4 regions of the Janthinobacterium sp. GW822-FHT07A03 genome follow, and region 1 is predicted to be linked to each of the others. Evidence: predicted binding sites of a transcription regulator. Region 1 holds the regulator's gene; each other region holds the start of a gene.
What was found. The regulator sigma-54, encoded in region 1, starts transcription at its own class of promoters, with help from an activator protein. The targets are predictions, from matches to a motif close to TGGCANGNAANCTGCTTT.
Positions count from the first base shown of each region.

Region 2: the regulator sigma-54 is predicted to act here: its motif matches at 1,713-1,730, upstream of AC1RJW_RS04590 (urease accessory protein UreD).
Region 3: the regulator sigma-54 is predicted to act here: its motif matches at 2,513-2,530, upstream of AC1RJW_RS24820 (TorF family putative porin).
Region 4: the regulator sigma-54 is predicted to act here: its motif matches at 1,546-1,563, upstream of AC1RJW_RS19995 (PEP-CTERM sorting domain-containing protein).

Region 1 covers NZ_JBXAKW010000002.1:581,054-584,451, reverse strand. Annotated here, with positions in the region: gene AC1RJW_RS08710 (enoyl-CoA hydratase/isomerase family protein) at 1-750, opposite strand, end outside; gene hpf (ribosome hibernation-promoting factor, HPF/YfiA family) at 889-1,248, opposite strand; gene AC1RJW_RS08700 (RNA polymerase factor sigma-54) at 1,318-2,796, opposite strand; gene lptB (LPS export ABC transporter ATP-binding protein) at 2,801-3,398, opposite strand, start outside.
Region 2 covers NZ_JBXAKW010000001.1:1,009,398-1,012,795, reverse strand. Annotated here, with positions in the region: gene ureC (urease subunit alpha) at 1-74, opposite strand, end outside; gene AC1RJW_RS04600 (urease subunit beta) at 76-405, opposite strand; gene AC1RJW_RS04595 (urease subunit gamma) at 499-801, opposite strand; gene AC1RJW_RS04590 (urease accessory protein UreD) at 816-1,658, opposite strand; gene AC1RJW_RS04585 (two-component system response regulator) at 1,813-3,398, opposite strand, start outside.
Region 3 covers NZ_JBXAKW010000010.1:2,450-5,847, reverse strand. Annotated here, with positions in the region: gene AC1RJW_RS24830 (ammonium transporter) at 1-1,303, opposite strand, end outside; gene AC1RJW_RS24825 (P-II family nitrogen regulator) at 1,315-1,653, opposite strand; gene AC1RJW_RS24820 (TorF family putative porin) at 1,665-2,432, opposite strand; gene AC1RJW_RS24815 (accessory factor UbiK family protein) at 2,703-2,951, shown strand; gene AC1RJW_RS24810 (YifB family Mg chelatase-like AAA ATPase) at 3,063-3,398, shown strand, end outside.
Region 4 covers NZ_JBXAKW010000007.1:37,993-41,390, reverse strand. Annotated here, with positions in the region: gene AC1RJW_RS20000 (aminotransferase-like domain-containing protein) at 1-650, shown strand, start outside; gene AC1RJW_RS19995 (PEP-CTERM sorting domain-containing protein) at 682-1,518, opposite strand; gene htpG (molecular chaperone HtpG) at 1,760-3,398, shown strand, end outside.

The DNA of each region.
Region 1 (3,398 bases):
GATGGCCGCCACCGAACCCGCGCTGAAATGGCGGTCCAGCGCCGCGCGTGCCGTGGCCAGGGGGGAAGCGCCCGCCTCGGACTGGAACGGCGCCGCCAGCGCCTTGATGGCGACCGGCAAGGCCTCGCCCGGCGTGGACTCGAACAGGGCCAGCAGCGCCCCCATCTGCGCCTCGGGCAGGTACACATCGGCCAGGCCCGTGTACAGGGCGTCGGCCGCGTTGATCGTCAAGCCCGTCAAGCCCAGGTACAGGCCCAGCTGGCCGGCCAGGCGGGACAAAAAGTAACTGCCGCCCACGTCGGGGAACAGGCCGATATTGACTTCCGGCATGGCCATGCGCGTGCGGCCCGTGACGATGCGCAGGCGGTTGCCGGGCCCCGCTTGTGCCACGCCCATGCCGCCGCCCATCACCACCCCATCCATGACGGCGATATACGGTTTCGGATAGAAGTGAATTACATGATTTAAAGCATATTCTTCCGTAAAGAAATCTTCCAGCTGGGCGCTGCCGCCTTGCGGCGTAGCCAGGCCCGCATCATAAAAGAAACGGATGTCGCCGCCCGCGCACAGGGCTTTTTCGCTGCTGGAGCGGATCACCACGGCGTCCACCTGCGGGTCGTCGCGCCAGGCCAGCAAGGCCGCGCTCAGGGCCCGCACCATCTCCAGCGACAGGGAATTCAAGGCTTTCGGACGGTCGAGCACGATGTGCCCCGTGCGGTGGCGGATGGAGGTCTGGACGAAGTCGCTCATGGCAGGCAGGAAAGAAGTGAAAGTGCCAACATTCTAGCCCCTGCGCGAGGAAGATTGCGTTCAAAAGGTCCAGGCGCAAAAAAGGGCGCAAGATGTGCGCCCTTAGTTGATCACAACCGGTTGAAAGTCGCAGGCCGCTTAGGCGGCGGCGAATTCTTCTTCCGAGTTGTCTGGCAGATGCTTGATCGCCTCTTTACCGTGCCCTTGCACTTTGGTTTTGTATTTCATCACTTGCCTATCGAGCTTGTCGATCAGGGCATCGATCGCGGCATACAGGTCTTGCGCCAGGCTTTCCACATAGACGGTTTTGCCACTCAGACGCAGGTTGACTTCGGCCTTTTGACGTTTTTCTTTCTCTTTGAGGTTATCCACGGTCAGAATCACGGCGATATCGATGACTTGATCGAAATGACGTTTCACGCGCTCCAGCTTCGTTTGTACGTATTCACGGATGGCTGGTGTCACTTCGAGATGATGTCCGCTGATGGTGAGATTCATACACACTCCTAAAGATGATCGGGTTCGTGCGGTCCATCCTATCCGGCCCGCAGAGGAACCGAAAAAAACTTACAAACACTTACGCAGGCTCACTGGCGGAATTTTCAATGCTTCCCGGTATTTGGCAACAGTACGTCGCGCAATCACCATGCCTTGTTCCCCCAGCATGTCCGCAATCTTACTGTCGGATAAAGGATTTTTAGGGTCTTCTGCTCCTGTCAGTTGCACGATCAATGCCCGTATCGCCGTCGATGACGCTTCGCCCCCCGCTTCGGTGGCGACGTGGCTACCAAAGAAATATTTCAACTCGAACATGCCGTGCGGGGTCAGCATGTACTTTTGAGTTGTTACCCGCGAGATAGTACTCTCGTGTAAACCCAGTGTATCAGCTATTTCACGGAGCACAAGGGGGCGCATGGCAACGGCGCCATGCGAGAAAAAGTTCTTTTGTCTTTCTACTATCGCCTGCGCCACGCGCAGGATCGTGTCGAAGCGCTGGCGCATATTCTTGATCAGCCACTTGGCTTCCTGCAACTGTGCGCCCATGGCGCCCTCGCCCTTGCCCTGCTTGAGCAGGTTGGCGTACATGGCGTTGACGCGCAGGCGCGGCATGACGTCGTTGTTCAGGGTGACTTGCCAGCCATTGCGCGCGCGCTTGACGACGACGTCAGGCACCACGTAATCGGACACGTCCGAGGCGAACACGGCGCCCGGGTGCGGGTTGCACTGGCGAATCACCGTCTGCGCCTCGCGCAAGTCTTCATCGTCGCAATCGAGGGCTTTCTTCAGCTTGTTGAAATCGCGCTGGGCAAACCAGGCCAGGTGCTTTTCCACGATGACGAGGGCCATGCGCCGCGTCACCATGGCGACGTGCGGCAGGCGCTTGATCTGCAGCGCCAGGCATTCGGATGCATTGCGCGCACCCACGCCGGGCGGATCGAAACTTTGCAGCAGCGACAAGGCCGTGCGCATCTCGTCGGCGTCGATTTCCAGCTCTTCCGGCAGGCGCGCCAGGATGTCGTCGAGCGACTCCTCCAGGTAGCCATTGTCGTCGAGCGCGTCGATGATCAGCTCGACCAGCGCGCGGTCGCGCAACTCGAGCACCGTCACGCGCATCTGCTCCATCAGGTGCTCGCGCAGGGTGCAGTGATGGGCTTCCAGTTGCGGACGGGAATCTTCGTCGTCGGGCGCCTTGCCCCGGCTCGCCTCGCTCCAGTCGCTGTCGCCGCCATCCGCGGCGGCCGGGCCGTCGCCCGCCTCGCCGTCAAACGTTTCCGCTTCGGCCGGCGTTGCGGGCGCCTCCTGGCCTGGCGGCTGAGGCGGCGCTTCGGCCGGCGCGGCCGTGGAACTCAGGGCGCCGTCGGACAGCAGGCGCAGCGAACGGTCGAGCGGATCGTCGAGGCGCTCGAGCAAGGGATTGTCCGTCAGCAACTGCTCTAGTTCCTGGTGCAATTCCAGGGTAGACAATTGCAACAGGCGTATCGATTGCTGCAACTGCGGCGTCAGTGCCAGATGCTGCGAAGTGCGCAGCTGCAATGATTGTTTCATTGGCTCACATGCGGAAGTGTTCGCCCAGATAGACCCGGCGTACCGACTCGTTCGCGATGATGTCGTCGGGGCGTCCCGACGCCAGCACCGAGCCCTGGTTGATGATGTAGGCACGGTCGCAGATACCCAGCGTCTCGCGTACATTATGATCGGTGATCAGCACGCCGATATTGCGCTCCTTCAAGAAACGCACGATGCGCTGGATTTCGATCACGGCGATCGGATCGACGCCGGCGAACGGCTCGTCGAGCAGCACGAAACGGGGATCGGTGGCCAGCGCACGGGCGATTTCCACGCGGCGGCGCTCGCCGCCCGACAGGGACAAGGCCTGGTTTTCGCGCAGCTTTTCAATCTGCAGGTCGGCCAGCAGTTTATCCAGCCGTTCCTCGATCTCGGCCTTCTTCAGGGGACGGCCTTCGACGGTCTGGATTTCCAGCACGGCGCGGATATTGTCTTCCACCGTCAGCTTGCGGAAGACGGACGCTTCCTGCGGCAGATAGGACAGGCCCATCTGCGCGCGGCGGTGGATGGGCAGGCTGGAAATATCCACGCCGCTGATATCGATGCTGCCGCCGTCCGACGGCACCAGCCCCACGATCATG
Region 2 (3,398 bases), on a different contig from region 1:
TCGGCCAGGCGGATGCGGTCGCCCTTGGTGGGGCCGAACATCTCGGCATACGCGCTGCGGGGAATGCTGGCCATCTCAATCCTTTCCCGGTGGTGTGTCTTGCAATTCGCCCATCACTGCGCCATTGAAGCCGTAGACCTTGCGTTCGCCCGCCAGCGCCACCAGTTCCACCGTGCGCTGCTGGCCCGGTTCGAAGCGCACGGCGGTGCCGGCCGTGATATTGAGGCGCATGCCGTAGGCGCGCCAGCGCTCGAAGGCCAGTGCCGGATTGACTTCAAAAAAGTGGAAGTGCGAGCCGACCTGGATAGGCCGGTCGCCGCGGTTGGCCACCACCACGGTGGCCGTGGCGCGCCCCGCATTCAAGCTGATTTCGCCTTCTTCCAATTGGTATTCGCCTGGGGTCATGCGGGCCTCCTTCAAAGATCGCGTTACGCTTGCCGGCGGGTGGCCGGCGCCAAAACAGCCCTGGCGCGGGTGGCGCCCTGGCCAGTCAAAGAACTACGGTATCGGGTGGTGCACGGTCACCAGCTTGCTGCCGTCGGGGAAGGTCGCTTCCACCTGGATGTCGGGGATCATCTCGGCGATGCCGTCCATGACGTCCGCGCGCGAAAGTATCTTCGTGCCGTCCGACATGAGCTGCGCCACCGACTTGCCGTCGCGTGCGCCTTCCATGATGGCGGCGCTGATCAGGGCCACCGCTTCCGGATAATTGAGCTTCAAGCCGCGCGCCAGGCGCCGTTCGGCCAGCAGCGCGGCCGTAAAAATGAGCAGCTTGTCTTTTTCGCGGGGAGTCAGGTCCATGGTTTTCCTTGTGTTCAAGTGTTCCAGATGCGGGGCACGACGGCGTCGCGCCCCAGCATGGCGGGACGCAGCAACTGCCAGGCGGCCAGCATGACGCGGCGCGCCGCCTCGCTGTCGCCGCACAGCAGGCGCACCGCCACCAGCGCTTTCATCTGCGTGGCGCCAAACATGGCGCCGGCAGGGACATTGATCTCGCGCAAAGCGGCCAGCACGGCGGGGGAAACGGGCATGCCGACGGCGATCAGGGTGGCGCATACTGTGTGGCCCCCCAAGCCCAGGGGGCTGGCCATCAGGGCGCCGCCGGCGGCCAGCACGCCCTGCTCCCACCACAGCAGCTTGCCGCCGCGGCGGATCTGCACCTGCTGGCTGATGCTGCCCGTGTTGAACATTTCGCCCGCGGCGCTGCGGCCCAGGCAGACGATGTCGCAGCCGATGTAGCCGGCGTCCGGCGCCAGTTCCACTTCATGGCGCAGGCGCACGCAGGCCTGGTCGAAGAAGATGCTCTCCTGCGGCAGCCACTCGATGGCGGCGCCGCTGCCCGCGCGCAGCACGATGTGCTGGCCCGAGACGTGGCCATTCGCGCGGTACCATTTGGCGGCGCCCGGCGACGTGAGCAAGGCGTGCGCGCCCTCGCCCGCCGTGGCGTCGACGGCCAGCTGGTCGCCGCCCACCACGCCGCCGGGCGGATGGATGATGATGGCGTGGCAGACGCCACCGCCTTCCGGATACAAAGGCTTTTGCACGCGCAGGGGGCCGCTGTGCGTGCGCTCGACGAGGCGGCTGACGCCATCGTGCAGCGCGAAGCCCAGGCGCAGCTGCGCCTGCCAGGCGCCGTGCGCGCTGGCTGGTGTAGGCATGACTGGATGGCTGCTGTCTGGCATGCGGGGCAATCGCGTAAATAAGCGATTACCTAAGCAGGATATGTGCCAGCGTCAGGGGATGGAAAAGTGAGAATCGCGCACCGCGCTGCAGCGGACGCACCGGCATGGTGCATCGGCCGCACCGCGGCGCTTATGCCTGGGCCATGGCCAGGGTGCGCCGTTCGCGCAGCAAGGCCGTAAACGGTGCGGCCGCCAGGGGACGGCTGAAATAATAGCCCTGCATTTCATCGCAGCCGTGTTCCGTCAGGAAGTCGACCTGCTCGCGCGTTTCCACGCCCTCGGCGATGACGCGCATGTCGAGGTTGTGCGCCAGCGAGATGACGGAGCGGGCGATGGCCGCATCGCTGCTGCTGGTGGTGACGTCGTCGACGAAGGATTTGTCGATCTTCAGCACGTCGATGGGAAAGCGCTTCAGGTAGCCCAGGCTGGAATAGCCGGTGCCGAAGTCGTCGAGCGAAATGCCCACGCCGATGTCCTTCAGGCGCGTGAGGGCCGCCACCGCCTTGTCCGGGTCGCCCATCACCGTGCTTTCCGTGATCTCGATGCCCAGGCAGGCGGGCGCGATGCCGTACTTGCGCAGGGCCGCCTCGACGAACGGCACCGTGCGGTCCTGCGCGAACTGCTTGCCGGACAGGTTGACGGCCACCTTGATGCTGCCCAGGCCCGCGTCGTGCCACACGCGGATCTGCGCGCAGACGCTTTCGAGCACCCACTCGCCGATGGCCGTGATGGAACCGTATTCCTCGGCCAGCGCGATGAACAGGCCGGGCGGCACCTTGCCCAGCACAGGGTTGTTCCAGCGCAATAACGCTTCAGCGCCCAGCATGGCGCCCGTGCGCAGGCACATCTGCGGCTGGTAGTGCACCTCGAATTCATCGCGGCCGATGGCGCCGCGCAGCTGCTGCTGCATGGCCAGGCGGGCGCGGATATCGCTGCCCATGCGCTCCGTGAAGAAGGCGTAATGGTCGCGCCCCATTTCCTTGGCGCGCACCAGGGCTGTGTCGGCATGGCGCAGCACGTCGTCGAGGCTGTCGCCGTCGGCCGGGCACAGGGCGATGCCGATGCTGGTCGTCAGCGCCAGGCGCTCGCCATCGACGCTGAGCTCTTCGCGCAAGCCGGCCAGGATGGTTTGCGCCAGCGCAAGCGTGCGGCCCAGCAGGACATCGTCCTGCAGCAGGATCTGGAATTCGTCGCCGCCCTGGCGCACCACCGTGTCGCCCTCGCGCACGCAGCCGGACAGGAAACGCGCCACCACCTGCAGCGCCTTGTCGCCCACGGCCTGGCCGTGCGAATCGTTGATGTTCTTGAAGCGGTCCAGGTCCAGGCACATCAGCACCACCTGCTGGCCGTCGCGCACGGCGTTCGCGCGCGCCTGCTCGAAGCGCTCGCGCAGCAGCACGCGGTTCGGCAAGCCCGTCAGCGCGTCGTGGTAGGAGAGGAAATCGATCAGATGCTGCTCGGCCTTGCGCTCGCTGATGTCGAGGAAGACGCCGATGTAGTTGACGACGGCGCCGTCCGGGCCGTGCACGGTGGAGGCGCTGAGCAGGCAGGGATAGGTGTCGCCGCTCTTGCGCCGCGTCTGCACCTCGCCCGACCAGCAGCCGCTGCTGCGCAAGCCCTGGCGCAGGGCCAGCAGCACCGCTTCGCCCGTGTATTCGGCATGCAGGCGCATGATGTCCGTGCCCACCACTTCCTGCGCCGCATAGCCGGTGATGC
Region 3 (3,398 bases), on a different contig from region 1:
CGCCCAATTGTGGTGCAGCAAACACGCCCGTCAGCAAGGCACCGAGGATACCGCCCACGCCATGCACGCCGAACACGTCGAGCGAATCGTCGGCGCCGATCAGGCGTTTCAAGCCATTCACGCCCCACAGGCAGATGACGCCGGCCAGCAGGCCGATGACCAGGCCGCCCATCGGGCCGACAAAGCCGGCCGCCGGGGTGATCGCCACCAGGCCGGCCACGGCGCCCGATGCGCCACCGAGCATGGATGGCTTGCCTTTGCTGATCCATTCGCCAAATACCCACGACAGGGTGGCGGCGGCAGTCGCCAGCAAGGTGTTGACGAAGGCCAGGGCCGCCACGTCGCCCGCTTCCAGCGAGGAACCGGCGTTGAAACCGAACCAGCCCACCCACAGCAGGGAAGCGCCGATCATGGTCATCGTCAGCGAGTGCGGCGCCATCGATTCACGGCCGTAGCCGACGCGCTTGCCGATCATGATCGCGCCCACCAGGCCGGCGACGGCGGCATTGATGTGCACCACGGTGCCGCCGGCGAAGTCCAGCGCGCCTTTTTGCCAGATCCAGCCCGCTTTCAGGGCTTCGCTGGCCGAGGTGGCGGCATTGGTGATCAGGTCAGGACCGGTCCAGAACCACACCATGTGGGCCGCAGGCAGGTAGGCAAATGTGAACCACAGCACGACGAAGGCCAGCACGGCGGCAAACTTGGCGCGCTCGGCAAAGGCGCCGACGATCAGTGCGCAGGTGATGGCGGCAAACGTGCCCTGGAAAGCCACGAAGACGAACTCGGGAATGACGACGCCCTTGCTGAAGGTAGCGGCGGCGGCAAACGTGCCCTTGGCCGGGTCCCAGATACCGTTCAGGAACAGGCGGTCGAAGCCACCGAAGAAGGCGGTTTTTTCCGTGAAGGCGACCGAGTAACCGTAGATACACCACAGCACGATCACCAGCGCGAACACCATGAACACTTGCATCAGCACCGACAGCATGTTCTTCGAGCGCACCAGGCCGCCGTAGAACAGGGCCAGGCCGGGGATGGTCATCAAAATCACCAGCAAGGTGGAAATCATCATGAAACTGGTATCGCCCTTGTTGGCGACAGGGGCGGCAGCCGGCGCGGCAGCGGCCGGGGCCGGAGCAGCGGCAGCGGGCGCGGCGTCAGGCACGGGCGTGACGGCGGGGGTGGCGACGGCCGTGGTTGTAGCCGCCTCCGTCTTGGCGGGGGCATCGGCAAAGCTCGGCGTGGCGACGCCAAACGCACACAGACAGGCTATCCCAGCGAGCAATTTTGTTATATTTTTACGCATCAATATTCCCCTTAGAGCGCTTCGTTGCCGGTTTCACCGGTACGGATGCGGATGACTTGTTCCAGGTTGTAGACGAAAATCTTGCCATCGCCGATTTTGCCGGTACGCGCGGCGCCTTCGATCGCTTCGATGGCCTGGTCGACAATGGCGTCATCGACGGCCGCTTCAATCTTGGTTTTTGGCAAAAAATCAACGACATACTCGGCGCCACGGTAGAGTTCCGTGTGGCCTTTCTGGCGGCCGAAACCTTTGACTTCGGTGACGGTAATACCTTGCACGTTGATAGCCGACAAGGCTTCGCGTACTTCGTCCAGTTTGAACGGTTTAATGATTGCAGTAATCATTTTCATGGCAGTCTCGCTTAAAAGGTTTTGGATACGGTCAGCACGAGACCGGATTTCGCCAGATTCTTGCCATTCGGTGCCAGCGACGTGATGTTGGCCTTGACGTAGGCCAACGCAACAGTTGCCACGCCGAAATCCTTGGTGACACCCAGCTTGTAATCGGTGTAGCTGAGGGCATCGTTATGTTCGACCTTCTGGCGGCCCACATGCAGGTTCAGCAGATAGCCTTCGTACATATCGATATTCGCGCCCACATCGAGGTAGCCGCTGTTCTTGCTGTCAGGCACGCCAAACAGATTGGTCGTCGAGTGCGAATATTTGATGTAGGCCGGGCCATAGCCCAGCTGGCCGTACAGCTCGAAGGTGTTCGCATTCGTGCTCAAGCCGTTCGATGGGTAGAAGTAATACAGGCCGCCCACGTCATAGGTGAAATCCTTGCTGATCTCGCCCCGTTTACCGGCATAAATATCCCATTCCAGGTTCGTATCGCCGCCGCCGTCCTTGATCCATTTGATGCTCGACAACCAGGTCCCAACGTACAAACCCGTCGGATTGTGGGTATAGTCGGCACCGCCGCTGATGGCAGGGTCGAGACGGCTTTGCGACACGCCACGGTAGCGGTAATCGCTGGTCAGCGCCACGTTGTAGCTCACCACGTTATCAGGTACGGCTTCGGCTGCAGCAGGCGCCGCCACTGCATCCTGGGCCATGGCGCTGCCGCACAAAGCGGCCATGGCCAGCGTCAACGCTGCAGCTAAAGTCATGTTCTTGGACAGATTCTTCATGGCGATTCCCTTTTATTGAACTTTTAAAGCGGTTGAGGTTTAAAATCTTGGCTGGAGATCACAAAGCGTTCATACCTTCTTTAGCAGAATACGTGCCAGCTCTCTTGCCACCTTGACAGGTGCGTTTCCGGCCATACATACCCTGCAAGCCGCTGGGCATGCGGGAATACGCTGCTGAAGCGTTGTGGATTTGCCTATTTTCGCACCAGATTAACACCGCTGTGCACCGCAATGGTGCGATGCACATGCCGCACCATAAAAGGACTGACCATGGACATGAATACCTTCTTTAACGACTTGCAAGGCAAGATTCACCAAGCCATCGAGAACTCGCCAGCCAAGGATATCGAGAAAAACGTGAAATCGATGATGACCCAGGGCTTCGCCCGCCTCGATCTCGTCACGCGCGAGGAATTCGATATCCAGGCGCAAGTGCTGGCCAAGACCCGCGCCAAGCTTGATGCACTGGAATTGCGCCTGATCGAACTGGAAACGCGTCTGAACGAATCCAAAGCCTAATCTGCCGCCAGCCAGGACCCGTTATTGACGGCCTTGCTGGCATACCTCAAGCCTGACGGCGTTTCAAGCGCTAGACTGATCCTGCCCGCACCCGCGCCACAGGGGAGTCTGATGAGCCTGGCCGTCCTGAAAAGCCGCGCCCTGGCCGGCATGGAAGCGCCCGAGGTAAGTGTCGAAGTCCACCTTGCCAATGGCTTGCCCTCCTTTACGATAGTCGGCCTGCCGGATACGGAAGTGAAGGAATCGCGCGACCGCGTCCGTGCCGCGCTGCAAAACTGCGGCTTCGAGATGCCGGCGCGGCGCATCACGGCCAATCTGGCGCCGGCAGACCTGCCCAAGGAATCGGGGCGCTTCGACCTGCCCATTGCGCTGGGCATCCTGGCCGCCTCCGGCCAGTTGCCGGGCGACCAATTACACCACTATGAATTTGCCGGCGAACTGTCGCTG
Region 4 (3,398 bases), on a different contig from region 1:
CCAAGGCGTTCCAGGTGCTGCGCCTGGCCGAACAGCACGATTTCCTCGTCGTCGAAGACGATATCTATTGCGACATGCACCCGGGCGGCGACGTGCAGGCGGCCACCCGCCTGGCCGCGCTGGACCAGCTGCGCCGCGTGATTTACCTGGGCGGCTTTTCCAAGAGCCTGTCGGCCAACCTGCGCGTGGGCTTCATCGCCACCTCGCCGGAATGGGCGCAGCGGCTGGCCGACCGCAAGATGCTGGCCACCCTGACCACCAGCGACATCGGCGAGCGGGTCGTATATAAAATCCTCTCGCAAGGCCTGTACCGCAAACATGCGGAACGCCTGCGCGCGCGGCTCGACAAGGTGCGCGAGGGCACGTACCGCCGCGCCGAGCGGGCCGGCCTGCGCTTCGATCCCGCGCCGGCCGGCATGTTCATCTGGGCCGACGCGGGCTGCGACACCAATGTGCTGGCCGAAAAGGCGCTGGCCGAAGGCCTGGTGCTGGGGCCGGGCAGCCTGTTTTCGCCGCGCCAGCTGCCGTCGACCTGCATGCGCCTGAACCTGGCCACGGTGCAGGACGAGCGGATATGGGATTTTTTCGCCCGCGCGCTGGGTCAGGCGGGCGGCGCCGTCCCATCCGCTCTGAACAAGCCGGCGAGATAGCGCCCGGTTGCGTGCAGCCGCCGCCCGATGCTCAGGCGCGGCGGCGCTCCCGGCGCGCCAGGGCTGTCAGCAGGGCCGCGCCGGCCAGCAGCATGCCGACTTGTCCCGGTTCCGGCACCTCGCGTACTTGCCACAGTGCGTAGGTGCCGGTGCCGACAAAATTGGTCTTGGCGACGTAAGCGCCATGGTCGTCCGGATAGCGCGGCGCGGTATACGTCAGCTGGAATTCGGAACTGTAGCCCCAGGGGTCGACGAAATCCTTGAATTCGATGCGCTGTTCAAACTCCGCGGTGTCAAAATAAGGTGTCGAGCCGCCGGCGGACACGTCGAGCATGGACGACACCTTGTATTGCCCGAAGCCGTAGCCACCGGAACTCTGCATCATGATATTGCTTGTCGGTAGTAAATACATGCTGGCGTAGCCGTCAGGATCGAGAGTCCAGTTGTAACGGCGGCTGCCCATCTTGATCTCGCCGGAAAAATACACGGGGGCGCCATTGGTCGAGTTGCTGGCGCCATGGATGTTGCCGGACTGGCTCTCTGCGAGCGTGGCCGTATCGAGCAGGAATTTCATCGTATATGGCTTGCCGATCAGCGATTCCCCGTAATCGGAGAACAGGTGCAGTTCGTCCACCCCCTGGGCGACGATGCCGCTCACGCTGAATTCGATGACGGTTGCCTGGGCCATGGCGGGCAGTGCCAGCAGGCCAGCCAAGATACCGGTCCGCATGGCCTGCATCATGGTCTTGCGCTGACGCGCAGTGACGGGCTTTTCAGGAGCCGCAGGCGCCGTGGTTGGTGTGCGACGGGAGCCCGCCATGGACGGCGGCATGCAGGTGCGAACGGACAGCATGGATAGGCGTTTCACGACGGTCTCCTCCTGTTTGATAATAGAAAATCAATATTAATGCCGATGCTGCTTGCAAGCCGCTCAATTGATGAGGTTGTTCTGTTATCGATTTTGCTATGGCCTCCGTCACACCGGCCGACGGGCGTCGGTGCACGATGCAACCACCCCACCCGCACATTGCTGCAAAGACGCCTTGAAATCGCTTATATAATCCCCAACTTCATCAAATCCGTCCCATCCACAAGACTATGAGGTAAAAATGGCTGTCTCCGAAAAGCAAACCCTGGGTTTTCAGACCGAAGTGAAGCAAATGCTGCACCTGATGATCCATTCCCTGTACTCGAACAAGGAAATCTTCCTGCGCGAATTGATCTCGAACGCGTCCGACGCGGCCGACAAATTGCGCTTCGAAGCGATCGATAACGACGCCCTGTACGGCAACGATCACGAATTGAAGATCAAGGTCAGCTTCGACAAGGATGCGCGCACCATCACCATTTCCGACAACGGCATCGGCATGACCCGTGACGAGGCGATCTCGCACCTGGGCACCATCGCCAAGTCGGGCACCAAGGAATTCTTCGGCAAGCTGTCGGGCGACCAGCAGCAGGACGCGGCCCTGATCGGCCAGTTCGGCGTGGGCTTCTATTCCGGCTTCATCGTGGCCGACAAGATCACCGTCGAAACGCGCCGCGCCGGCGTGGACGCCTCGGAAGGCGTGCGCTGGGAGTCGGCGGGCGAAGGCGATTACAGCATCGAATCGATCGACAAGCCGTCGCGCGGCACGGACATCATCCTGCACCTGCGCGAAGGCGAGGACGAATTGCTGTCGAGCTGGAAGATCAAGTCCATCATCCGCAAATACTCGGACCATATCTCGCTGCCGATCGTGATGCAGAAGGAAGAGTGGGACGACGAGAAAAAAGAAACCGTCCTGAAAGACGAATTCGAAACCGTCAACCAGGCCAGCGCCCTGTGGGCCCGCAACAAGGCCGACATCACGCCGGAACAGTACGACGAATTCTACAAGCACGTGTCGCACGACTTCCAGTCGCCGCTGACGCACACGCATAACCGCGTGGAAGGCCGCAGCGAGTACACGCAGCTGCTGTACATTCCGGCCAAGGCGCCGTTCGACATGTGGGACCGCAACAAGCGCGGCGGCATCAAGCTGTACGTCAAGCGCGTCTTCATCATGGACGATGCCGAGCAGCTGATGCCGACCTACCTGCGCTTCGTGCGTGGGGTGATCGATTCGGCCGATTTGCCGCTGAACGTGTCGCGTGAAATCCTGCAGGAGTCGCGCGACGTCAAGGTGATCCGCGAAGGCTCGACCAAGCGCGTGCTGGGCATGCTGGAAGAACTGGCGAACGCGGACGAGCAGGACAAGAAGGACAAGTACGCCGTCTTCTGGAAGGAATTCGGCCAGGTGCTGAAGGAAGGCATCGGCGAGGACGCGGCCAACAAGGAGCGCCTGGCCAAGCTGCTGCGCTTTGCCTCGACGGCCAACGACAGCGACGAGCAAGTCACTTCGTTCGCGGACTACGTGGCGCGCATGAAGGAAGGTCAGGACAAGATCTACTATGTCACGGCCGACAACTACGCCGCCGCCAAGAACAGCCCGCACCTGGAAATCTTCCGCAAGAAGGGCGTCGAAGTGCTGCTGCTGACGGACCGCGTCGATGAATGGATGCTGTCGTTTATCCAGGACTTCGAAGGCAAGGAACTGGTCTCCGTTGCCAAGGGTGGCCTGGACCTGGGCGCGCTGGAAGACGAAGCGGAAAAGAAAGAGCACGAAGAAACGGAAACCTCGTACGCCGACCTGGTGGGCAAGATGAAGACCGTGCTGGCTGACAAGGCCAAGGACGTGCGCGTTACCTTCCGCCTGACCGACTCGC